Regions from separate parts of the Pseudomonas sp. ZS1P83 genome, predicted to be linked through region 3. Evidence: riboswitches for the same ligand, from Rfam matches in the RefSeq annotation. Region 3 holds a riboswitch; each other region holds the start of a gene.
The links. Region 3 has a riboswitch for cobalamin ahead of cobO (cob(I)yrinic acid a,c-diamide adenosyltransferase). Riboswitches for the same ligand answer to the same signal wherever they lie in the genome.

Region 1 (7,722 bases), 830 kb from region 3:
AAACGCCTGAAACCTTGCGGTTCCAGGCGTCTTTGCCTGTTCATTTACGGTGCCAGGTCAGGCATCTATGCCGGATCCACCGATGTTGCCCACGACCTGTTCGGCCAATCGATCGTCGTTGACCGAGGGGGCTGCCCACTCGACTGCATTCACAGTGGGCCTGAACAGTGTCTTGCAGACTTTGTGCCAGTCGGCCGTAGGCCGTGCTTGCGCAGGTAAACGTGGACCACGGGTGCCCATGAAAGCCCGATATTTGCCTTCGCATAGTGCAGAGGCGTGTTGCACGGCCTTATAAAAGTGCACGAAGCTATCCCGTTCCGATCAGAATTTGCCACCCGGCGGAACATTGGCCGACAGCGGACGTATCGATGAAGCCCAGGTCGAGGAAGAAATTGATCGTCTGCGCTACGCCTGGGGCCTGGCTCAGCCAGACGACGGCCTGAACAGGTTGCTCGGTGAAAACCTCGAGATGGACCTGTTCGATCGCCTGCAACTCAAAGCCGTACTCGACGTATGCCGGCAGGCGGACAGCCTGTCCGATGCGGGGCGACGCCTGTTTGGCGTCTCACGTCAGGCAAAAGCACAACCGAATGATGCTGATCGTCTGCGCAAATACCTGGCGCGCTTCGCCCTCGACTGGAAGCAGGTGTCAGGTTGACGCCGCACCCCCAGGCCGTCGGACTCAAACCCAAGCCATTTCAGAGCTTGGCGATCGAGACCTCGGTGGATTTGACGAAGGCAATCACCTCGCTCCCCACTTTCAATTCAAGATCGCGCACTGAACGGGTAGTAATTACCGAGGTGACGATACCGGAGGCGGTTTGCACATCGATTTCGGAGACCACTTCGCCCGTCACAATTTCCTTGATGACGCCCTTGAACTGGTTGCGGACGTTGATCGCTTTGATGGTCATGATGAGGCTTCCTGTCTGAGGTCAGATACATCCGCACGGATGTGCAGGCCTTCAAAATGAACTTCTCGGACTAATATTAAAAGGAATATATATTGATTTGCTTATTCCTGAATTGAATATACAAATTGACAGTCCCCCCCCTGAAAATCATCTACCACAGCCAGCGTATAGCTGACGATCAGGCGATTCTCATCCAGGTGATTCGCCCAGCACGGTTCGTTGCACATTGTCGCCAGAGAGGTAGCGGGTCATGAAGGTCAACCCCGGCACACCGAGTGCGGCAAAGTTGTAGTCGTAGCGCGCTTTGCAACGCACCGAAGGCCTGGTTGTCGAGATCCCGAAAGTTGCCGTCTTCGGTACTGCGCGCATAACGTACGTCGCTTTTGAGCGACACGCGCCCCACCGCGCGACTGAGTGGCAAGCTGGTGGTCAGCATGCGGCCGATGAAGCCGCTGCCGCCATCCAAGCCATTCAAGCCATTCAAGCCATTCAAATCACTGCACGCATGCCCAACGTCCACGGCGCTCCCGTGCATATCGGCGATCCGTCGCTGATCGGTATCCGCGCACTTGAGACCCCGGACAACGGCGATGCCGTACCCGTTGAGTCTGACGAAATACCGGTATTCTGGGCGTGCGGTGTGACGCCTCAATCGATCGTGCAGGCGTCACGTCCGCCACTGTGCATCACCCATGCCCCCGGCTGCATGCTGGTGAAAGACTTGTGCAACAGTGCTTTGTAAACGCGTGGGAACTTCGGCCAGAAGCAGACATTCAACACTTATGCGGTTGCCTGCTGCGGGTTTGGTAGCTTGACCGAGTCCGTCAGTAAAACTGAGGTCTCTGACGACGAACCCGGCCTCGGCGCAGAGGTCAAAGCAGGTGATGGCATCGCCCATGATCAAAGGCCCATGGCCTGCTTCATTCGAGGGCGAAGCCAGTGGTTCACACACTTTAGGGTGCGCCGGATAACTTCAGTAGGCTCGAATTCTGCCGGGGGCAGGCGCTGACTGCTGCTCATATCCAATGCTCCCGTATCGGAGTACGAAAATGACTCAGTCAATGCGGTTCTTCCTATCGATCGTCCTTGCGACCGCCTCACTGGCATCGGCGAGCTTCTTGAACACTGCAGCTGCGGCAACCGCCGAGGATCTGAATGTCGATTCTCGGCAAGCGTTGCAGACGCTCTACAAGGCCACGCCCTTTGCCGAAAAAATCTCGCACAACGCCAAAGCAATACTGGTCTTCCCGAAAATTATCAAGGCGGGCCTTGTGTTTGGCGGTAGCTATGGCGAAGGCGAATTGTTAAAGGGCAAGACAGTAGTGGGTTATTACAACTCCGTAACCGGGTCATGGGGCCTGCAAGCAGGCGCTCAGTCGTATGGCTATGTGGTTTTCCTGATGACCGACAAAGCCGTGAACTATGTACGCGAAACCAAGGGCTGGGAAATCGGCGTAGGACCCACTGTTGTTGTGGTTGATGAAGGGGTGTCGAAGAATTTGTCCAGCTCGACGCTGAAAGACGATGCCTACGCGTTCATTTTCGACCAGCAGGGGTTAATGGCTGGGGTCAGCATTGAAGGAACCAAGATTTCCCTGATCAAACGCTAAAGCCGGCCGTCTGGCGCACGGATGCGCCAGACACACAGTGCCGGTCAGTGGTGCTATTCGGCATGATCGACTACCATGCCGGCCGCCGGTTTCCAAATGGGATTAATAGGGAATCCGAGATGCCTGACACGGCATCAAACGGAACTGCCCCCGCAACTGTAGATGCTGAGCCTGCTCCTGAACTGCCACTGGGATCACTCCCGGGAAGGCTGGAGCCTGGCGACGACGCATCAGTCAGGAGACCTGCCGGCCAAGCAAATCACTAACCGGCGGGGTGTCCGGGAAGGACATCCTTGCGCCGAGCCTCACCTGAGTGATCGGCACTTCACTGCTTCAATGGCAGCGTTCGATGATGTGTTTCCAGTCCGTACCCCTGCTCTTGTACGGTCAAATGGAGATTGCGTCATGCTGCTGTCCCGCCTTGCCACCCTCGCCACGGCCCTGGGTCTGTCCACCCTCGCCCATGCGACCCCGACCCACTATCCCCTGACTGTCGAGAACTGTGGCAGCACGTTGACCTTTCAGCAGGCACCCAGCCGTGCCGTGACCATCGGCCAGGCTGGCACAGAAATGCTTTACGCCATGGGCCTTGGCAACACGCTGGTCGGCACTTCGCTGTGGTTCAACGATGTGCTGGCCAAGTACAAGACAGAGAACGACACGATCGAACGCCTGGCCGATAACGAGCCGAGTTTCGAGGCGGTGATCGGCAAGCGTCCACAACTGGTGGCCGTGGAACTGGAGTGGATGGTCGGTCCGCAAGGCGTGGTTGGGACTCGCGACCAGTTTCACGAACTGAAGATCCCGACCTACCTGATGCCGTCCGACTGCGAAGCCAAGGACAACCTGGTCGGTGCCGACGGCACACGTCTGGAGGCATTTCGCATCGACAGCCTCTACAAAAGCATCAGCCAATTGGCTGAAATCTTCGATGTGCAGGAACGTGGCCAGCAGCTGAACGCCCAACTCAAGGCCAGCCTGGCCAAGTCCATTGCCACCGTACAGAACAAGGATCTGAAGCACACCAGCGCGCTGTTCTGGTTCTCCAGCGCCAGTCTGGATATCGATCCCTATGTCGCCGGGCACAAGGGCATTCCCGACTTTATGCTCAACACCTTGGGCGTGCGTAACGTTGTGGAGTCCGACGAAGAATGGCCTACCGTCGGCTGGGAAACCATCGCCAAGGCCAACCCGACCTTCCTGGTCATCGCACGCATGGATCGCCGTCGCTTCCCGGCTGACGACTATCAAAAGAAACTGGAATTCCTGCGCAGCGACCCAGTGACCCGCAACATGGACGCCGTGAAAAACAACCGCATCATCATCCTCGACGCCATGGCCATGCAGGCCAGCGTGAGAATGTTCGACGGCCTTGAAGCCCTGGCATCAGCCATCAACGGCTCCGACCTACCGAAATGACCACGACGCTGATTCGTACACTGCTGGCATTGCTGACACTTCTGCTGGCCGTGATTGCCGGTGTGGCCATCGGTGAAACGAGCATCGAACCGAGCGTGGTGTTCCAGGTGCTGGCCAACAAACTGTGGACTGCTGGTTATGTCCTCGACCCGATAGACGAAGGCATCGTCTGGAATTACCGCCTGACCCGCGCGCTGGTGGCAGCGGCCTGCGGTGCGGGCCTGGCCACCTGCGGGGTGATCCTGCAATCGCTGTTGCGTAACCCGCTGGCCGATCCTTATCTGCTCGGCATTTCTGCCGGCGCCTCGACGGGCGCTGTACTGGTAGCATTGCTGGGCCTCGGGGCGGGGCTGATTTCGCTGTCGGTCGGGGCGTTTTCCGGCGCCGTTGCCGCCTTCGCCGTGGTTGTTTTACTGGCCCGTGCCAGTGGCTCAAACGGCGGTACCGGGCAGATCATCCTGGCGGGGATTGCCGGTTCGCAGTTGTTCAATGCGCTCACGGCATTTCTGATCACCAAGTCGGCCAGTTCCGAACAGGCCCGCGGCATCATGTTCTGGTTGCTGGGCAATCTCAGCGGCGTGCGCTGGCCATCGGTGTGGCTGTCGGTGCCCGTGGCATTGATCGGTCTCGCGGTGTGCCTGTGGCACCGTCGGGCGTTGGATGCCTTCACTTTTGGCGCCGACTCAGCCGCCTCGCTCGGTATTCCGGTACGCCGAGTGCAATTTCTACTGATCAGCTGCGCCGCACTGGTGACGGCAGTGATGGTGTCGATCGTCGGCTCCATCGGTTTCGTCGGACTGGTCATTCCCCATGCCGTGCGACTGCTGCTGGGCACCCGGCATGCGCGTCTGCTGCCGGCAAGTGCGCTGGGTGGTGCAGTGTTTCTGATCGCCGCCGATGTCCTCTCCCGGACGATGATCAAAGGCCAGGTGATCCCGGTCGGGGTCATCACTGCATTGGTTGGCGCGCCGGTGTTCGCGTTGATCCTGATCGGTCGGAGGAATGCCCGATGAATGCTGCCTCGCCTGTTATCGGCGACTCCGTACTGCGTTGTTCCGGCCTCGGGTTCCATGTCCGCGACGCTGAGTTACTGCACAACATCCACCTAGACATCCGTCGTGGTGAAACCCTGGGCCTCGTCGGGCCCAACGGTTCGGGAAAATCCACGCTGCTCAAACTGCTGGCCGGCGTGCGCGTCCCTGGCCGGGGAGACATCCACCTCAACGGCCAGTGCCTCAAGGCGCTGTCACGGCAAACCATCGCGCAAACCCTGGCGGTGGTTGAGCAACAGGCCGACACCTTGGATGCCATCAGTGTGTTTGACGCCGTAGCCCTGGGCCGAACGCCGTGGCTGTCGGCCTTGAGCCCGTGGTCAAGTGAGGACGATGCCATCGTCCTGCAGGCGCTGCGCGACGTCGATGCAACGCACCTGAAAAACCGTACCTGGCACAGTCTGTCCGGCGGTGAACGTCAGCGTGTCCACATCGCTCGCGCCTTGGCCCAGCGCCCGCAGATTCTGTTGCTGGACGAACCGACCAATCACTTGGATATCCAGCATCAGCTCGCCATTCTAAAAGTTGTACAGGCTCTGCCAGTGACGACATTGATAGCCCTGCATGACCTGAATCAGGCGCTGACCTGTGATCGATTGGCGGTACTGGATCGGGGGCGATTAGTGGCCCTCGGCAAGCCACTGGAGGTGCTGACCCCGCAATGCCTGCAGGATACGTTCGGCGTGCAGGCGCATTACCTAATCGACCCTTTCGATGGAGCGCAGATCCTGCGATTTCGTTCTGTTTGACTTGCTCTCGGGTATTCGAGATATGTCGAACCCCAGGCGACTGGCAGAGGCGTCCTTGCTCATCCTTACATCTCCACCTGAGTCCCCAGTTCAATCACCCTGTTCAGTGGTAATTTGAAATACTTCAGGTTGCTGTTGGCATTCTTCAGCAGAAACGCGAACAGACTCTCTCGCCAGCGTGCCATACCAATGCGCTTGGTTGGGATCACCGTCTCCCGGCTGAGGAAATAGGTCGTGCGCATCGGGCTGAAATCCAGCTCATTCAAATGACAGAGACTCAACGCTTGGGGTACATCGGGCTCCTCGATAAAACCAAAGTGCAAACTGACCCGGAAGAACCCTTCGCCATAGGCTTCAACCTCAAATCGCCGGTCAGCACTCACGCGAGGACTGTCTTCGGACACCACGGTGAGCAGTACCACTTGCTCATGCAAAACTTGGTTATGCAGGAGATTGTGCAGTAGCGCATGCGGAACAGCATCTGCCCTGGCCGTAAGAAAAACCGCCGTGCCCTGTACGCGATGGGGAGGCTGCGTACGGATGCTACTGATGAATAGTGGTAGTGGAAGCGCGGTCTCATCCAGCCGCTCAACAATAATCTTCCTGCCCCGTTTCCATGTGGTCATCAAGATGAACAGGCCAATGCCGGCAATCACAGGGAACGCACCGCCTTGAAAAATTTTCGGCGCGTTGGCCGCGAAATACAGGCTGTCTACTAACAAAAAGCCGAGAAGCATCGGGATGGCCAGCCAGCGCGGCGTTTTCCAAAGGAGCAGGACGACGGCCGAGGATAAAATTGTCGTGATCAACATGGTTCCCGTCACCGCGACTCCATAAGCGGCGGCCAAGGCACTGGATGACTCGAAACCGATCACCAGCAATACGACACCGACCATCAGCGCCCAGTTGACCGTGCCGATGTAAATCTGCCCCTGCTCCTGGCTGGAAGTGTGCTGGATAAACATGCGAGGGACGTACCCTAACTGAATGGCTTGGCGCGTCAGGGAGAAAGCACCAGAGATCACTGCTTGAGAAGCGATGATGGCGGCCAAGGTGGAGAGCGCGACCATCGGCAGCAGTGCCCAGCTCGGCGCAAGCAAATAGAACGGATTACGCACAGCCTCCGGGTTCTCCAGGATCAAGGCACCCTGGCCAAAATAATTGAGTACCAGCCCCGGCAACACCAAAATAAACCAGGCACGAGAAATCGGTTTGCGACCAAAGTGGCCCATGTCGGCATACAGTGCTTCAGCACCCGTCAATGCCAACACGACAGCGCCCAAAATCGCCACACCCATTCCCGGATGAACCACAAAGAATTGCACTGCCCAAGCAGGGTTAAGCGCTTGCAGCACTTCGGGACGTTGCAAAATCCCGTAGATCCCAAGGGCACCCAACACCACAAACCACAGCACCATGACCGGGCCAAACAGGATACCGATTCGAGCTGTGCCATGTTTCTGTATCAAGAACAGCGCCACCAACACGATCACTGACAAGGGCACCACCCAGTGCTCTATTCCGTCAAACGCCAGCTGTAATCCTTCAACCGCAGAGAGCACCGAAATGGCCGGGGTGATCATGCTGTCTCCGTAAAAAAGTGCCGCACCGAACAGGCCAAGCAAAACCAGTACCTTGCTCATGTGCGGATAAGGTGCTGCTGCGCGGCGGGCTAACGCCGTCAATGCCATGATGCCGCCTTCGCCCTGGTTGTTGGCACGCAGGATGAACAGCACGTATTTGATCGAGACTACCCAGATCAGTGACCAAAAGATCAACGACAGAATGCCCAGCACGCCGTCGTGATTTACCTGAACGCCGTAGTGGCCGGAAAACACTTCTTTCAGCGTGTAGAGGGGGCTGGTGCCAATGTCTCCGTAAACCACCCCGACAGCAGCGACGAGCAAGCCCACTCCTGAGGTTTTGGATGGGAAGTCTTCGTTTGCAACGGTCGCTGTCTCACTCAAGGGGCGCTTCT
Region 2 (7,722 bases), 730 kb from region 3:
GCGAACGCCTTGGCCAGCGCCCGCAGCAGACTCGAATGTGCGCCACGCCCATCGCCACGCGGGATACGCAGCAACGCCAGCAAGGTGTCAATACGCAAACGGCCGGTCGGCGACTCGCCGAACACATGCAAACCATCGCGGATCTGCGACTCTTTCAAGTCGCACAAATACGTGTCCAGACGCGGCAACCAGATCGCCGCATCGGCATCACTGTCGAGCTTCTCATCCAGTTGCAGTTCACGGTCGATGTGCGTTTCGCGCACCAGTTGCAGGATGTCGCGCTGCAATTCCCGGGCACGGCGCGGATCGAGCAATTGCGCTTCGTAATACTCGTCGGCGAGTAATTCGAGGTTGCGCAACGGACCGTAGGTTTCGGCACGCGTCAGCGGCGGCATCAGGTGATCGATGATCACGGCCTGGGTGCGGCGCTTGGCCTGGGCGCCCTCGCCCGGGTCGTTGACGATGAACGGATAGATGTTCGGCAGCGGCCCGAGCAACGCATCCGGCCAGCAATTCTCCGACAGCCCGACCCCCTTGCCCGGCAGCCATTCCAGATTGCCGTGCTTGCCGACGTGGATCACGCCGTGGGCGCCGTAGGTATTACGCAACCAGAAGTAGAACGCCAGATAACCGTGAGGCGGCACCAGGTCCGGGTCGTGATACACCGCGCTCGGATCAACCTGATAACCGCGCGTCGGTTGGATACCGACGAAGGTCAGGCCAAAGCGCAACCCGGCGATCATCATTCGCCCGCCACGGAACATCGGATCGCTTTGCGGCGTGCCCCAACGTTCCAGCACGGCCTGGCGGTTGGATTCCGGCAAGGCGTTGAACATCAGCAGATAGTCGTCCATCGACAGGCTTTGCTGACAGGGACGCTGGTCAAGGGTGTCGAGGTCGTTGCTGACGCCACCGAGCAATTGCTGGATCAACGCGGTGCCCGTGTCCGGCAACTGCGCCGGTAGCGGATATCCTTCGGTGTGCAGCGCACGGAGGATATTCAGCGCGGCGGCCGGGGTGTCGAGGCCCACGCCGTTACCGATACGCCCATCACGGGTCGGGTAGTTGGCGAGGATCAGGGCGATGCGCTTCTCGCCATTGGGCACGCGCGCCAGATCAATCCAGCGCCGCGCCAGTTCGGCGACAAAATCCATGCGTTCAGGTTGCGGTCGGTAGCAGACCACGTCGGATTGACTGCGCTCGCTGCGCCAGGCCAGGTCCTTGAAGCTGATCGGCCGGCTGATGATTCGGCCATCCAGTTCCGGTAGCGCGATGTGCATCGCCAGGTCACGTGGACCGAGCCCCTGTTCACTGGCGCGCCAACCGGGCTCGTTGTCCTGGGCGCAAATCGCCTGAATCACTGGGATGTTGCGACGAAACGGTCGCAGGTGCGGCGCTTCGGGGCTGGATTGAGCGAAACCGGTGGTGTTGAGAATCACCCCCGCTTCGACTTCATCCAACCAGTCCTCGACCGCCGTTAGGCAGCCGGGCTCTTTCAAACTGGCCAGCGCAATCGGCAACGGGTTCAACCCCGCGGCCTGCAAACGCTGGCAGAAAACATCGATGAAACCGGTGTTCGCCGCCTGCAAATGCGAGCGGTAGAACAGCACCGCAGCTACCGGTTGATCGGCCTGCCAGTCGGCTTGCCAATCGTGAAGGTCTGCGGGGCTTTTTTGCGGATGGTAGATCGCCGTGCGCGGCAGGGTTTGCGGCTCGGCCCAGGCGTAATCGCGTCCCAGCCAACGATTGGCGAGGCAGCGGAAAAAATCCAGGGCATTGCTCATGCCGCCCTGACGCAAAAAATGCCAAAGCCGATCGCGGTCGCCGGCAGCCACGGTGCTCAGGTCGCTGAGTTCCGGGTCCGGGCGGTCATCGCCGGGCACCAGAATCAGCTGCACGCCGCGCTGAGACAACTCTACCAAGCGCTCCACGCCATAACGCCAATAGGCGATGCCGCCGTGCAGCGAGATCAGAATCACCTTGGCGTGGCGCAGCACTTCGTCGACATACAGGTCGACCGACGCGTGATTCTGCACCTGCATCGGATTGGCCAGGCGCACGCTCGGGTAATCGTCGGGTAACTGCTGTGCCGCTTCAGCGAGCAGCGCCAGGCTGGAATCGCCGCTGCACAGGATCACCAGTTCGGCGGGGGTCTGTCCAAGGTCGGCAATGTTGTCATCCGACACGAAACCGCCGGGCTGGGTCCTGAGCAGGTGCATGGCTTAAACGCTGAGCGCAGCGCGCAATTGCGCTTCGAGTTGCGCGGCGTCGAGTTCCTGGCCGATCAGCACCAAGCGCGTGGTACGCGCTTCTTCGGCGCCCCACTGACGGTCGAAATGCTTGTCGAAACGCGTGCCCACGCCCTGGATCAGCAAGCGCATCGGCTTGTTCGGGATCGCAGCGAAGCCTTTTACGCGCAGGATGCCGTGCTTGACGACGAGTTGGGTCAGCGCGTCCATCAGCAGGCTTTCGTCGGCTTGCGGCAGTTCGATGGAGATCGAATCGAACGCATCGTGATCGTGATCGTCTTCACCTTCGTGGTGGTGATCGTGGTGGCTGTGGCGGCTGTCGATGTGCTCTTCGGAACCGGCGCCGAGGCCGATCAGCACGTCCAATGGCACGCGGCCGCTGCTGGCTTCGATGACTTTTACGGCGGGCGGCAATTCTTCGGCGACTTCCAGGCGCACACGGGCCAGGTCTTCGGGGCTGATCAGGTCGGCCTTGTTGAGAATCACCAGGTCGGCGCTGGCCAGTTGGTCGGCGAACAGCTCGTGCAGTGGCGATTCGTGGTCCAGGTTCGGGTCGAGTTTGCGCTGGGCATCGACCTGGTCCGGGAAAGCCGCGAAGGTGCCGGCGGCGACCGCTGGGCTATCGACCACGGTGATCACCGCGTCAACGGTGCAGGCGCTGCGGATTTCTGGCCACTGGAAGGCTTGCACCAGCGGTTTTGGCAGGGCCAGACCCGAGGTTTCGATGAGGATGTGGTCGAGGTCGCCGCGGCGGGCGACCAATTCGCGCATCACCGGGAAGAATTCTTCTTGAACGGTGCAGCACAGGCAGCCGTTGGCCAATTCATAAACGCGGCCGCTGGCTTCTTCCTCAGTGCAGCCGATGGAGCACTGCTTGAGGATTTCGCCGTCGATGCCCAGCTCGCCGAACTCGTTGACGATCACCGCGATGCGGCGGCCCTGCGCGTTGTCGAGCATGTGCCGCAGCAAGGTGGTTTTGCCCGAGCCGAGGAAGCCGGTAACGATGGTGACGGGGAGTTTGGCCAGTGTTTTCATCGGATGCCCTTTGGCAAGGTGGCGGGCATACGGGACGACGACCGGCAACGCGGACGCGCGTGCCTGAAGAGTTCGCCACCGGATCACCCCGCCCGGTTGAAAGTGAGAATCTGTGTCGAGGCAGGTCTCCTGGCTGACGGCTTGCCAGTCGTTCGACTGGCGTTGGCTGCGCCTTCCCGCGGGCCCGATGGACAGGGCTTGCAGTGGCGTGGCAGCCAACAGAACCGTTCACAGTTGCGGGGGCAGCCGCGGCATCGACCGCGTTCCCTTCTTAGCTTCGGCAGACGCCGAAGAACCTCGAAAGCGCAAGGCTACGCATCGTGTGGGGGCGGGTCAATGTCTTGTGGCGCCCTCACCGGCCCCTTCGCGGGCAAGCCTCGCTCCTACAGATCGGTGGTGTTTCTGTAGGAGCGAGGCTTGCCCGCGAAGAATTCACCTCGGTCTCGAGTTGAGAACCCTTGCCAATTGACGCCCAACCCCCGGCCATGCTCTCCTACACACCTTGTTACGGGTGCCCTTCACAGGGTGAAACGGGAAACCGGTGAATCATGTGCTTTACTCTAAAGTCATGTCAGTCCGGTGCTGCCCCCGCAACGGTAAGCGAGCGAAGCGTCAGATCCACTGTGCCAGCAGTTTGGCATGGGAAGGTGATGTTTGCAGGTCAAGGCGAAAGCCAGCGCCCCTCGTGAGCCCGGAGACCGGCCCGCAACACAAAGTGACCATTACGATCACTGAATAACAAACCCGCGGTGGGCGGGCGCTGTTTGAACCTCTGCGTGCCCGACTCGCAGGGGTCTTCCATGCGCTCTATTCACCCGCTGACTGACCAGAGGGAAGCGCCATGTCGATCATCAGCAGTACCGGCAGCAACACCGATAAGAGCACCGCCAGCACCACCACGACCCTGACTCAACGCCTGACCGCCGCTGTGTGTGCGTCTATCCTTGGCGCCAGCCTGGTGTATTTCGCCGGTTTCTCGCACATCGAAGCGGTGCACAACGCCGCGCACGATACCCGCCACAGCTCTGCGTTCCCGTGCCATTGAGACCTGCTGACATGATCAAGCGTATTGCGCAAACCGCAGGGTTCACCGGGCTGCTGGCCGCCCTATTGCTGACCCTGCTGCAAAGCTTCTGGGTGGCTCCGCTGATTTTGCAGGCTGAGACTTACGAAAAATCCGAGCCTGCCGCTGTTGCAGTTCACGAACACGGCGCGGGTGCTGTCGCCGCTCACACTCACGACGCCGAAGCCTGGGAACCGGAAGACGGCTGGCAGCGCGTGCTGTCGACCACGGGCGGCAACCTGGTGGTAGCGGTCGGTTTCGCCCTGATGCTTGCCGGTCTTTACACCTTGCGCGCACCGACTCGCACTTCCCAAGGCCTGCTCTGGGGCCTGGCCGGTTATGCGACGTTCGTGCTGGCGCCGACCCTCGGTCTGCCGCCTGAGCTGCCGGGCACTGCCGCGGCTGATTTGGCGCAACGGCAGGTCTGGTGGATCGGCACTGCCGCCTCCACCGCAGTCGGCATCGCATTGATCGTGTTTAGCCGCCACTGGTTGATGAAAGTGCTCGGCGTGGCCATTCTGGCCGCTCCTCACGTGATCGGCGCACCACAACCGGAAGTCCACTCGATGCTGGCTCCAGAAGCCCTGGAAGCTCAGTTCAAAATCGCTTCGCAGCTGACCAACGTTGCGTTCTGGCTGGCCCTGGGCTTGATCAGTGCCTGGTTGTACCGTCGCAAAAGCGATGGTCAATACCACGCATGACTGACACCAGCGCAGCGCCGACCCTGGTAGTTGGCCTGGGCTGCCAGCGCGGCTGCCCCGTCAGCACGCTGCGGGCGCTGCTCGATCAGGCGTTACAAGCTCATAAGATCGAACTTCGCCAGATCATGGCGCTGGCCAGCATCGAACTGAAGCGCGAAGAACCTGGCTTGATCGAGTTGGCCGAACAGCTTGAATTACCATTGATGTACTTCAGCAGCGAACAACTGGCCGGCTATCAACCGCAACTGAGCCACCGCTCGGACATTGCGTTCGAACGCACCGGCTGCTACGGCGTCGCGGAAAGTGCCGCCCTGGCCCTGGCCGAACAACTGGCCCAGGCACCGGCAAAATTGCTGATTTCACGACAAAAATATGCCCAGGCCACCTTGGCATTGGCCTGCGTCGCCTAAAATCCTCGATAATCCCCGCCTTCGATCATGAGCAATCTTCATCTGAAGCTTTGTCCAGCCCCTTTTTCTCACAGGAACCGACGATGACCGTCTACTTCATTGGCGCAGGTCCCGGCGACCCGGAATTGATCACCGTCAAAGGCCAACGGCTGATTCGCAGCTGCCCGGTGATCATCTACGCCGGCTCCCTGGTGCCCGCCGCCGTGCTGGAGGGCCATCGCGCCGAACACGTGGTCAACAGCGCCGAACTGCACCTGGAACAGATCATCGAGCTGATCAAGACTGCCCATGCCAAGGGCCAGGACGTGGCTCGTGTACATTCCGGTGATCCGAGTCTTTACGGTGCCATTGGCGAGCAGATTCGCTACCTGCGCGAACTCGACATCCCTTTTGAAATTATTCCCGGCGTCACGGCCACGGCGGCCTGCGCGGCACTGTTGGGCGCCGAACTGACGTTACCCGATGTGTCGCAAAGCGTGATCCTGACCCGCTACGCCGACAAGACCGCCATGCCCGCCGGCGAAGCGCTGGGCAGCCTGGCACAGCATGGGGCGACCATGGCGATTCATCTGGGGGTCAATCATCTGCAGAAAATCCTGGTTGAATTGCTGCCGCATTACGGAGCGGATTGCCCGATCGCGGTGATTCACCGAGCGACCTGGCCGGATCAGGATTGGGTGGTGGGGACGCTTGAGGACATTGCTGCGAAGGTTGAAGCCAAGGGATTTCGGCGCACAGCATTGATTCTGGTGGGCCGAGTGTTGGGCAGTGATCACTTCAGTGAGTCATCGCTGTACCGCGCTGGGCATGCGCATCTCTACAGACCCTGAGCCAAGCACAACCCTGTGGCGAGAAGATTTATCGCCCATAAAAAAACGGCGCTCACGGGGCTAATGCCAGTCAGTTAAGCTGACTGGCATTTTTCTTTCTGATCGGATACTTCGGTGATTTAAGCCGGATGGCCCGAGGATAAATACGCTCCTCTCGCCGATGCGGCAGGACATAGTGCGGGGCTGAGGCATGCAACTCAGCCAGGTACTTGGGGATGTTCCCGGAACGGTCGGCGGAGACGCTGTTGATAAACCCGAGAATCGCCCAGGTGCAGGCGGTAAAACTCATTTCGCATGGGTAAATACCTGGACAGTGACGACTCATCTCCACCATCTGATAGCGCAACAAGTTGTAGCCCAACAACACCCCCCACAGCTCCTGCTCGATCATCTCGGGCGTCTTGCTACGCAACGTATAACTGCTGTTGAGCAAGGTCTGTTTCATCTCCCGAAACCCTAATTCGACTTCCCATCGCTGGCTGTACAGGTCGACGATTTCGTCGGATGGAAAGCGCAGCGGGTCGGCCATTGAGGTCAGGATCTGACACACCTTGCCTTTGACGGTTTTGCTCAGAAGTCGCGCGGTCAGGCGCTCCGGCAGCCCCGGCCATTGCTTGCGGGCCTGCGGCGAAGTGTTTAATGAGACAACCGCATCCTGGCGCCCCAAACGCTGAAGCACTTCGTACTGCGAGCCTTTTTTCAGCGGCATCAGCCAGTGACGTTCGATCCCTGCCTGCTGCCATTGATGCAGTAAACCTAACGAATAAAAACCACGATCAAATAGCGTCAACGAGTGATCGGGCGTGGTCTCGATCAGTTGCTCCGCCAGCTTCATCTCGTTGCTGCGATAGCCGTCAAACGCACTGCCGATCAGCAAATGGCTGGTCAACTCCATCTGGCAGACCATGCGCACCTGCGGAAAACCAGTGTCGCCATGCTGGTTACTGGCGGAGTCGTAACGTGCACGGTTTTCCGGCGTATCGGGTGTTCGCCAGACGACACCGTCGACACCCAGTAAGCGCAAACCGGCCCAAGTCGGATGAGCGGCCGCCTCATGCCAACTTTTCTGAGTCAGATGGAAGACCTGTCGTACAGCCTCGCTGCCCAATCTCTGACGGGCTTGAACCACCGCGCTGGGTGCCACCAACGGGCGCTGGCCCGGCAGCATGATATTCATGCGGCTGACCACATCCCACGCCGACATGCGCCGAAAGAACGCCATGGAGATCACGCACCAAAGCATCATTTCCAACGGCAAGCGCCGCTTGCGTAAAGTCGCAACGCCTGCCTGTTCAAGTGCCTGCTCGACCAAAGAAGGATCGAGCAAGGAATTCAATCCCTCAATTGAGTTGGGGGGGAGACGATGTTGTGGGTCAGTTCCAGTGCCCGAGCGAGACGCATAAAAAAATCCGATGCCAATACAGGCATCGGATT
Region 3 (7,722 bases):
ACCGCCTCCTGCGCCGGTGGTTCGCGCGCCCATTGTTTTCGGTTCCTCCCAAGCATTCTCCCCTGAGGCAGAAGACGTATTGTTCCGCGCGCTCGGCCTGGTGGGCACGCCGTATCGTTGGGGTGGCAACACGCCGGATTCGGGTTTCGATTGCAGCGGACTGATCGGTTATGTCTACCGTGACGTCGCCGGCATTTCCCTGCCGCGTACCACGCGCGAGATGATTAGCATGCAGGCGGCCAACGTGGGCAAGGAAGGACTGCAAACCGGCGACCTGATCTTCTTCGCCACCAATGGCGGCTCCCAGGTCAGCCACGCCGGGATCTACGTCGGCGAAGGTCGCTTCGTCCATGCGCCCGCCACCGGCGGCACGGTGAAGCTTGACAGCTTGTCCAAAGCTTACTGGCAGAAAGCCTATCTGAGTGCCAAGCGCGTCTTGCAACCGGAGCACTTGGCACGCAACCCCTAAATTGCAGAGGTTGTCATGACCGCTCGCACACTCAATCTCGACGATTCCCTGTATCAATACCTGCTCGACGTTTCCCTGCGCGAAACGCCGCTGCTCAAGCGTCTGCGTGATGAAACCCAGGCGCTGCCCATGGCTCGCTGGCAAGTGGCGCCGGAGCAGGGCCAGTTCCTCGCGTTACTGGTGAAACTCACCGGCGCCAAGCGTCTACTGGAAGTCGGCACCTTCACCGGTTACAGCGCCTTGTGCATGGTGGCTGCATTGCCGGATGACGGCTCGATGATCTGCTGCGACATTCCCGGCGACTACAATGCCATCGCACGTCGTTACTGGCAGGAGGCGGGGCTTGCCGAGCGGATTGACCTACGCTTGGCGCCCGCGCTGGAAACCTTGGCCCTGCTGGATCAGCAAGAGCCGTTCGACCTGATCTTCATTGATGCCGACAAAGCCAACTACCCACGTTATCTGGAGCACGCCCTGCGACTGCTGCGCGTCGGTGGTCTGGCGGTGTTTGATAACACGCTGTGGAGCGGACGGGTGCTTGAGGAAAATCCCGAGAGCGAAGACACCCGAGCCATCCAGGCGCTCAATCGCGCCTTGAAGGATGACTCGCGTGTGGATCTGTCATTGTTGCCGTTGGGCGATGGATTGACCCTGTGCCGTAAGCGCTAAGCGTTTACTTGGCCGCCGATACGCGCCACACCTTGTTCCCCACGTCATCCGCTACCAACAAATCACCCTGCTGATCAATCACCACGCCTACGGGACGGCCCATGGCTTTTTCCTCGTCATTGAGGAACCCTGTGAGCACATCAATCGGCTGCCCGATCGGTTTCCCCGCGTTGAACGGTACGAAAATCACTTTGTAGCCACTGTGCGGCTTACGGTTCCATGAGCCATGCTGGCCGATGAATGCGCCTTCCTTGAACTGCGCTGGCAGCGTGTTGCCTTCAGCGAACGTCAGGCCCAGCGATGCGGTATGCGGGCCGACCGCGTAGTCCGGAGCAATGGCCTTGGCCACGAGGTCGGGGTTTCGCGGCTCGACGCGAATGTCGACGTGCTGGCCGTAATAGCTGTAAGGCCAGCCATAAAACGCGCCGTCCTTGACCGAAGTGATGTAGTCCGGCACCAGGTCGCTGCCGATTTCGTCGCGCTCGTTGACCGCCGTCCACAGTGCGCCGCTCTGAGGCTCCCAGGCCAGACCGTTCGGATTACGAATCCCCGAGGCGAAGATTCGATGGTTGCCGGTGGCACGATCCACTTCCCAGATCGCCGCGCGACCTTCTTCCTTGTCCATGCCGTTTTCAGCCACGTTGCTGTTGGAGCCCACCGTGACGTACAACTTGCTGCCGTCCTTGCTGGCGATGACGTTTTTGGTCCAGTGGTGATTCAGCGTACCGCCCGGCAGGTCTATCACCTTCATTGGCTGTGACTTGACCGCCGTCTCGCCGTTTTCATAGTGGAAGCGCAGCAAGCGGTCCGTGTCGGCGACGTACAGGTCATTGCCGACCAGGGTCATGCCGAAGGGTGAGTTTAGGTTTTCCAGAAACACCGTTCGGGTTTCGGCGATGCCGTCGTGGTCCTTGTCCCGCAGCAGCGTGATGCGGTTCGGGCTCGGGACTGTGGCGCCGGCACGGCCCATGACTTTGCCCATGACCCAGCCACGGATGCCTTTGCCGTCATCGGGTTTGGGCGGGGCATTGGTTTCGGCGACCAGCACGTCGCCGTTGGGCAACACGTAGAGCCAGCGCGGGTGATCGAGACCTTCAGCAAAGGCCGCCACCTGAGTCCCTGTCGCAGCGATGGGTTTCGCGCCGTTCGGCCAGCCGATCGCCGGGGCGATGTTCACCGTCGGGATCAGGGTTTTGTTTGGTTCTGGCAGCTTGGGCGACGGGCCGGTGCCGTCGGAGACTTGCAGCCTGGAGGTTTCACCACAGGCGGCAAGCCCTCCGGCGAACACGATGACGAGAGCGAACTGAGGCTTGCGCATGCTGATCTTCCCTATGAATGCATTGTTCTAATCAATAGAGAAGCGCAGGTGCGCGATGGTTCAACCGGTCAGCCGCGGGCTTCCTTGAGCAGCACGGCAATGCCGGGGTGATAGTTGCCGGCTTCGTTGCGCAACTTGCGATAGGCGTAGGGGAAATACCAGGCCACCGCGCAGGTGTGTTCCTTTTGCAGGTCGTGGACCATGTCCTGGAGTTCTTCCGGAGTAGTGCTTTGTTGAGCCTTTTGTGGCGCAACGAACAGGCAGCCGAGTTTCAGGTCGCTGGCGTAGCTGATGCGCTTGGCGTCGCTGGTGATGTCCTGCAATGCTTGAGTCAGGTTCAGGCTGTTGACGCGTGGCCAGCGCTGGCTCGTCTGAAGGTAAGCGCGTTCTTCGCGGGTAGCGATAAACAGATCGGCGCGGCCATTGCGTTCGCCTTCTTCGGTCTGTTTACGGGTCGGTGTTTGTTGCAGTGTAACCATTTCCGCCATCCACGCAGCGGCGGACAGCAGGCTCAGGTTGGCTTTTTCGTCGAACCAGTAAGGCGTGTCGTTATCGCCGCGCACGGCGTTGTAGCGGTCGATACAGTCAAACCAGCGTTCCAGCACCGGGCGCAGGAATTCCAGCTTCGGATTGCTGATGATCATGCCTTGCATGTGGCTCACCTTTGTTATTGTGTTGTGAGGTTGTGGCTCTTTGATATCACTGCTGGGAGTGTGGCACAAGATTGGCGTCAGATAATTGATCGACGGCAGTTATTCGCTCGCAGTCTGCCTGTCTTCAATTGACGCTCCATCCCCAACCCTCTAACCTTCGCGGCTTGTTTCAGGTGCTCTGTGACCTTGGTCGACAGAGTGAAACAGGGAAGCCGGTGAGTACGTTCATTCAACTAATGAAGAACCACGATCCCGGCGCTGCCCCCGCAACGGTAAATGAGTAAAGACTGCGCCTTGAGCCACTGTGTTGATCTCGACATGGGAAGGCGCGCAGTCAGGCGAATCGCCGCTCATGAGCCCGGAGACCGGCCTGATCCATCCAGCGGCATCACGGTGGGCGATGCCAGGCTTTTTGCCGTCTATTCTTGTGCCTGCCCGCCGTTATCCAGCCTCAACGGAGAGCTCCCCATGCCTGATACCCCCGATCGTGACGAACGTCATCTGGCACGCATGCTGCGCAAAAAAGCCGTGATCGACGAACGCATCGCCAACTCCCCGAATGAATGCGGCCTGCTGCTGGTGCTGACCGGAAACGGCAAAGGAAAAAGCAGCTCGGCTTTCGGCATGCTCGCCCGGTCCATGGGCCACGGCATGCAGTGTGGCGTGGTGCAGTTCATCAAGGGGCGCAACAGCACCGGCGAAGAACTGTTCTTCCGGCGCTTCCCGGAACAGGTGCGTTTTCATGTGATGGGCGAGGGCTTCACCTGGGAAACCCAGGATCGCCAGCGTGACATCGCCGCCGCTGAAGCGGCGTGGGCGGTGTCCCGCGAATTGCTCAGTGATCCGTCGATTGGCCTGGTGGTGCTGGATGAGTTGAACATTGCGCTCAAGCACGGCTACCTCGATCTCGATCAGGTACTCAGCGATTTGCAGGCGCGTCCGCCGATGCAGCATGTGCTGGTCACCGGTCGCGGCGCTAAGCCGGAGATGATCGAACTAGCTGACACGGTCACCGAAATGGGCGTGATCAAACACGCGTTCCAGGCCGGGATCAAAGCGCAAAAAGGCGTCGAGCTGTGAATACTACATTATGAAAATCAGTCGTCACTGCCCGGCGGTACTGATTGCCGCGCCGGCCTCCGGTCAGGGCAAGACCACCGTCACCGCCGCGCTGGCCCGTTTGCATCGCAATCAGGGGCGCAAGGTTCGCGTGTTCAAGTGCGGCCCGGACTTTCTCGACCCGATGATTCTCGAGCGCGCCAGCGGTGCGCCGGTGTATCAACTGGACATGTGGATGGTCGGCGAGCAGGAAAGTCGTCGTCTGTTGTGGGAAGCCGCCGGCGAAGCCGATCTGATCCTCATCGAAGGCGTCATGGGGTTGTTTGACGGTACGCCGTCCAGCGCTGATCTGGCGCGGCATTTTGGTGTGCCGGTGCTGGGTGTGATCGACGGCACCGCCATGGCCCAGACCTTTGGCGCACTGGCCCTGGGGCTGGCGCGCTATCAGCCGGATTTGCCGTTTGCCGGTGTGCTGGCCAACCGCGTCGGCACCCTGCGTCACGCGCAATTACTTGAAGGCAGCCTCACTGAAGGTTTGCGCTGGTACGGTGCCTTGTCCCGGGAAACCGGGATCGAATTGCCGAGTCGTCATTTGGGTCTGGTTCAGGCCAGTGAGTTGAACGATCTCGACCTGCGCCTCGATGCAGCGGCCGATGCACTGGCCAGCAGTTGCGAGGTCGCGCTGCCACCGGCGGTGGAATTCGCAGCCCCTGATGAGATCGCTGCCGAGCTGTTGCTGGCCGGAGTGCGAATTGCCGTGGCCCGTGACGAAGCGTTTGCCTTCACCTATGGCGCGAGCCTCGACCTGCTGCGCGCCATGGGCGCCGAATTGGCGTTTTTCTCGCCGATCCGTGATGCGCAATTGCCGGAAGCGGACAGCCTCTATCTGCCAGGCGGTTATCCCGAACTGCACCATGTGGCGCTGTCACAGAACACCACAATGCTGTCCGCAATCCGCGCTCACCATGCGGCGGGTAAACCGTTGTTGGCCGAGTGTGGTGGCATGCTTTATTTGCTTGATTCGTTGACCGATGTCGAGGGCGCTCGCGCTGAAATGGTCGGCTTGCTGGCGGGGGATGCGGTGATGCAAAAGCGTCTGGCCGCGTTGGCGTTGCAGGCGGTCGAGTTGCCGGAAGGTTCGTTGCGCGGGCACACCTATCACCATTCGCTGACCAGCACCGAGCTTGAGCCAATCGCTCGTGGCCTGAGCCCTAACGGCGGGCGTGGGGCAGAGGCGGTTTATCGTGAAGGGCGGATGACCGCCTCTTATGTGCACTTCTATTTCCCGTCCAATCCATCGGCGGTTGCCGCGCTATTTGCGCCTGACCAAAACCCTGTGGGAGCGGGCTTGCCCGCGAAGAGGCCATGACTGACCACGCATTCAGCCAGGCCGAACGCGAAGCGGTCTACCGAGCCATCGGCGAACGCCGTGACATGCGTCATTTCAGCGGCGGCACGGTCGAGCCCGCGTTACTGCGGCGCCTGCTCGAAGCGGCGCATCAGGCACCGAGTGTTGGCCTGATGCAGCCTTGGCGCTTCATCCGCATCAGTGATCGAGCCCTGCGTGGCAAGATTCAGTTACTGGTGGAAGAAGAACGCATCCGCACCGCCGAAGCCCTTGGCGAGCGCACTGACGAATTCATGAAGTTGAAAGTCGAAGGCATCAACGACTGCGCCGAAGTGTTGGTCGCCGCGCTGATGGACGATCGCGAGCGCCATATCTTCGGCCGTCGCACTTTGCCGGAAATGGACATGGCCTCGTTGTCCTGCGCGATCCAGAACCTCTGGCTGGCCTCCCGCGCCGAAGGACTGGGCATGGGCTGGGTGTCGCTGTTCGAGCCGCAAGCCCTGGCGGACCTGCTGGGTTTGCCGGCCGGTGCCAAGCCCTTGGCCGTGCTTTGCCTGGGGCCGGTCAAGGCATTCTATCCAGCGCCGATGCTGGTACTCGAAGGCTGGGCGCAGGCGCGTCCGCTCAGTGAGCTGCTGTACGAAAATTATTGGGGAGTGAGTCAATGAGTGTGGCGTTGTTGAGTGTCGCCGCGGTTGCGCTGGATGCGCTGCTGGGTGAACCCAAACGCTGGCATCCGCTGGTGGCGTTCGGCCGTTTTGCCGACCGCATCGAGCAACGTTTCAACTCCGGCGGTCGCGGCTGGCGTAGCCACGGCGTCACCGCATGGGTGATCGCGGTGTTGCCACTGACTTTGCTGGCGACTGCATTGTCCTGGGCGCCTTATGTCGGTTGGCTGGTCGAGATTCTAGCGCTGTACTGCGCCCTCGGCATGCGCAGCCTCGGTGAACACGTCGAGCCGGTGGCCAAAGCCCTGCGCAGCGATGATCTGGACGAGGCGCGCAAACGCGTGGGTTATCTGGTCAGTCGCCAGACCAGCGAACTGGATAAAACCGAAGTCGCCCGCGCCGCCACCGAATCCGTATTGGAGAACGGCAGTGACGCGGTGTTTGCCGCGTTGTTCTGGTTTGCCGTGGCCGGCGCGCCCGGTGTGGTGCTCTACCGTTTGAGCAACACCCTTGATGCGATGTGGGGTTACCGCAACGAACGCTTCGAACGTTTCGGCTGGGCGGCGGCGAAGATCGACGACGTCCTCAACTACATTCCTGCGCGTCTGGTGGCATTGACCTACGCGCTGCTGGGCAAAACCCGACTGGCGCTGAGATGCTGGCGTACCCAAGGCCCGACCTGGGACAGCCCGAATGCCGGCCCGGTGATGGCGGCGGGTGCCGGTGCGCTCGGCGTCGAATTGGGCGGGGCGGCGATTTATCACGGTGAACTGCATCAGCGTCCACAACTGGGCGAAGGCGTGCCGGCGGACGCCGACTCCATCGACCGTGGCTGGCAATTAGTCCAGCGCGGGGTATGGTTATGGTTGCTGATCCTCTGCGTGGGGGCTGAATTCTATGCTTGAGCACGGTGGTCGGTTACGCAAGGCGGCGCTCGAATACGGCATCGCCGAAGCCGATTGGCTCGACCTGTCCAGCGGCCTTGCGCCCTGGCCGTTTCCGGTGCCGCAGATCCCGTTGCGGGCCTGGGCGCGTTTGCCGGAAACCGATGACGGTCTGGAGCAGGCGGCCTGTGATTATTACGGCGCCGCTCAGGTGCTGCCAGTAGCCGGCTCGCAAATGGCGATCCAGTTGCTGCCGCGTTTGCGCCGGGCGGGCAAGGTCGGCGTGCTCTCGCCGTGTTACGCCGAACACGCCGAAGCGTGGCGACGCAATGGCTACATCGTGCGTGAAGTGCTGGAGCAGGAAGTCGACTTCTATCTCGACAGCCTCGACGTGCTGGTGGTGGTCAATCCGAACAATCCTACTGGCCTGAGCCTGACACCGAGTCGGTTGCTGGACTGGCACTCGCGGCTGGCCCAGCGCGGTGGCTGGCTGGTGGTGGACGAGGCGTTCATGGACAACACGCAGCATCTGAGCCTGGCACCTTTTGCCCATGAGGTCGGGTTGATTGTGCTGCGTTCCTTCGGCAAGTTTTTCGGACTGGCCGGTGTGCGCCTGGGTTTCGTGCTGGCCGAGCGCAAGTTGCTCAAATTGCT

Region 1: another riboswitch for cobalamin. It lies ahead of ACYZT0_RS09235 (ABC transporter substrate-binding protein); the one in region 3 lies ahead of cobO (cob(I)yrinic acid a,c-diamide adenosyltransferase).
Region 2: another riboswitch for cobalamin. It lies ahead of ACYZT0_RS08790 (CbtB domain-containing protein); the one in region 3 lies ahead of cobO (cob(I)yrinic acid a,c-diamide adenosyltransferase).

What each region holds. Positions count from the first base shown of each region.
Region 1 covers NZ_CM142706.1:1,912,006-1,919,727, reverse strand. The annotation lists partial or broken gene ACYZT0_RS09260 (sigma 54-dependent transcriptional regulator) at 344-658, shown strand; gene ACYZT0_RS09255 (TOBE domain-containing protein) at 699-914, opposite strand; partial or broken gene ACYZT0_RS09250 (OprD family outer membrane porin) at 1,137-1,220, opposite strand; partial or broken gene ACYZT0_RS09245 (D-glutamate cyclase family protein) at 1,304-1,656, shown strand; gene ACYZT0_RS09240 (lipid-binding SYLF domain-containing protein) at 1,964-2,524, shown strand; cobalamin riboswitch at 2,594-2,789, shown strand; gene ACYZT0_RS09235 (ABC transporter substrate-binding protein) at 2,930-3,943, shown strand; gene ACYZT0_RS09230 (FecCD family ABC transporter permease) at 3,940-4,956, shown strand; gene ACYZT0_RS09225 (ABC transporter ATP-binding protein) at 4,953-5,744, shown strand; gene ACYZT0_RS09220 (potassium transporter Kup) at 5,810-7,711, opposite strand.
Region 2 covers NZ_CM142706.1:1,813,926-1,821,647, reverse strand. The annotation lists gene cobN (cobaltochelatase subunit CobN) at 1-2,219, opposite strand, end outside; gene cobW (cobalamin biosynthesis protein CobW) at 2,223-3,284, opposite strand; cobalamin riboswitch at 3,387-3,599, opposite strand; cobalamin riboswitch at 3,777-4,005, shown strand; gene ACYZT0_RS08790 (CbtB domain-containing protein) at 4,126-4,329, shown strand; gene ACYZT0_RS08785 (CbtA family protein) at 4,341-5,048, shown strand; gene ACYZT0_RS08780 (cobalamin biosynthesis protein) at 5,045-5,458, shown strand; gene cobM (precorrin-4 C(11)-methyltransferase) at 5,542-6,288, shown strand; partial or broken gene ACYZT0_RS08770 (IS4 family transposase) at 6,359-7,689, opposite strand.
Region 3 covers NZ_CM142706.1:1,079,096-1,086,817, forward strand. The annotation lists gene ACYZT0_RS05215 (C40 family peptidase) at 1-469, shown strand, start outside; gene ACYZT0_RS05220 (O-methyltransferase) at 485-1,138, shown strand; gene ACYZT0_RS05225 (PQQ-dependent sugar dehydrogenase) at 1,143-2,456, opposite strand; gene ACYZT0_RS05230 (hypothetical protein) at 2,525-3,109, opposite strand; cobalamin riboswitch at 3,264-3,497, shown strand; gene cobO (cob(I)yrinic acid a,c-diamide adenosyltransferase) at 3,578-4,189, shown strand; gene ACYZT0_RS05240 (cobyrinate a,c-diamide synthase) at 4,200-5,537, shown strand; gene bluB (5,6-dimethylbenzimidazole synthase) at 5,534-6,184, shown strand; gene cbiB (adenosylcobinamide-phosphate synthase CbiB) at 6,181-7,089, shown strand; gene cobD (threonine-phosphate decarboxylase CobD) at 7,082-7,722, shown strand, end outside.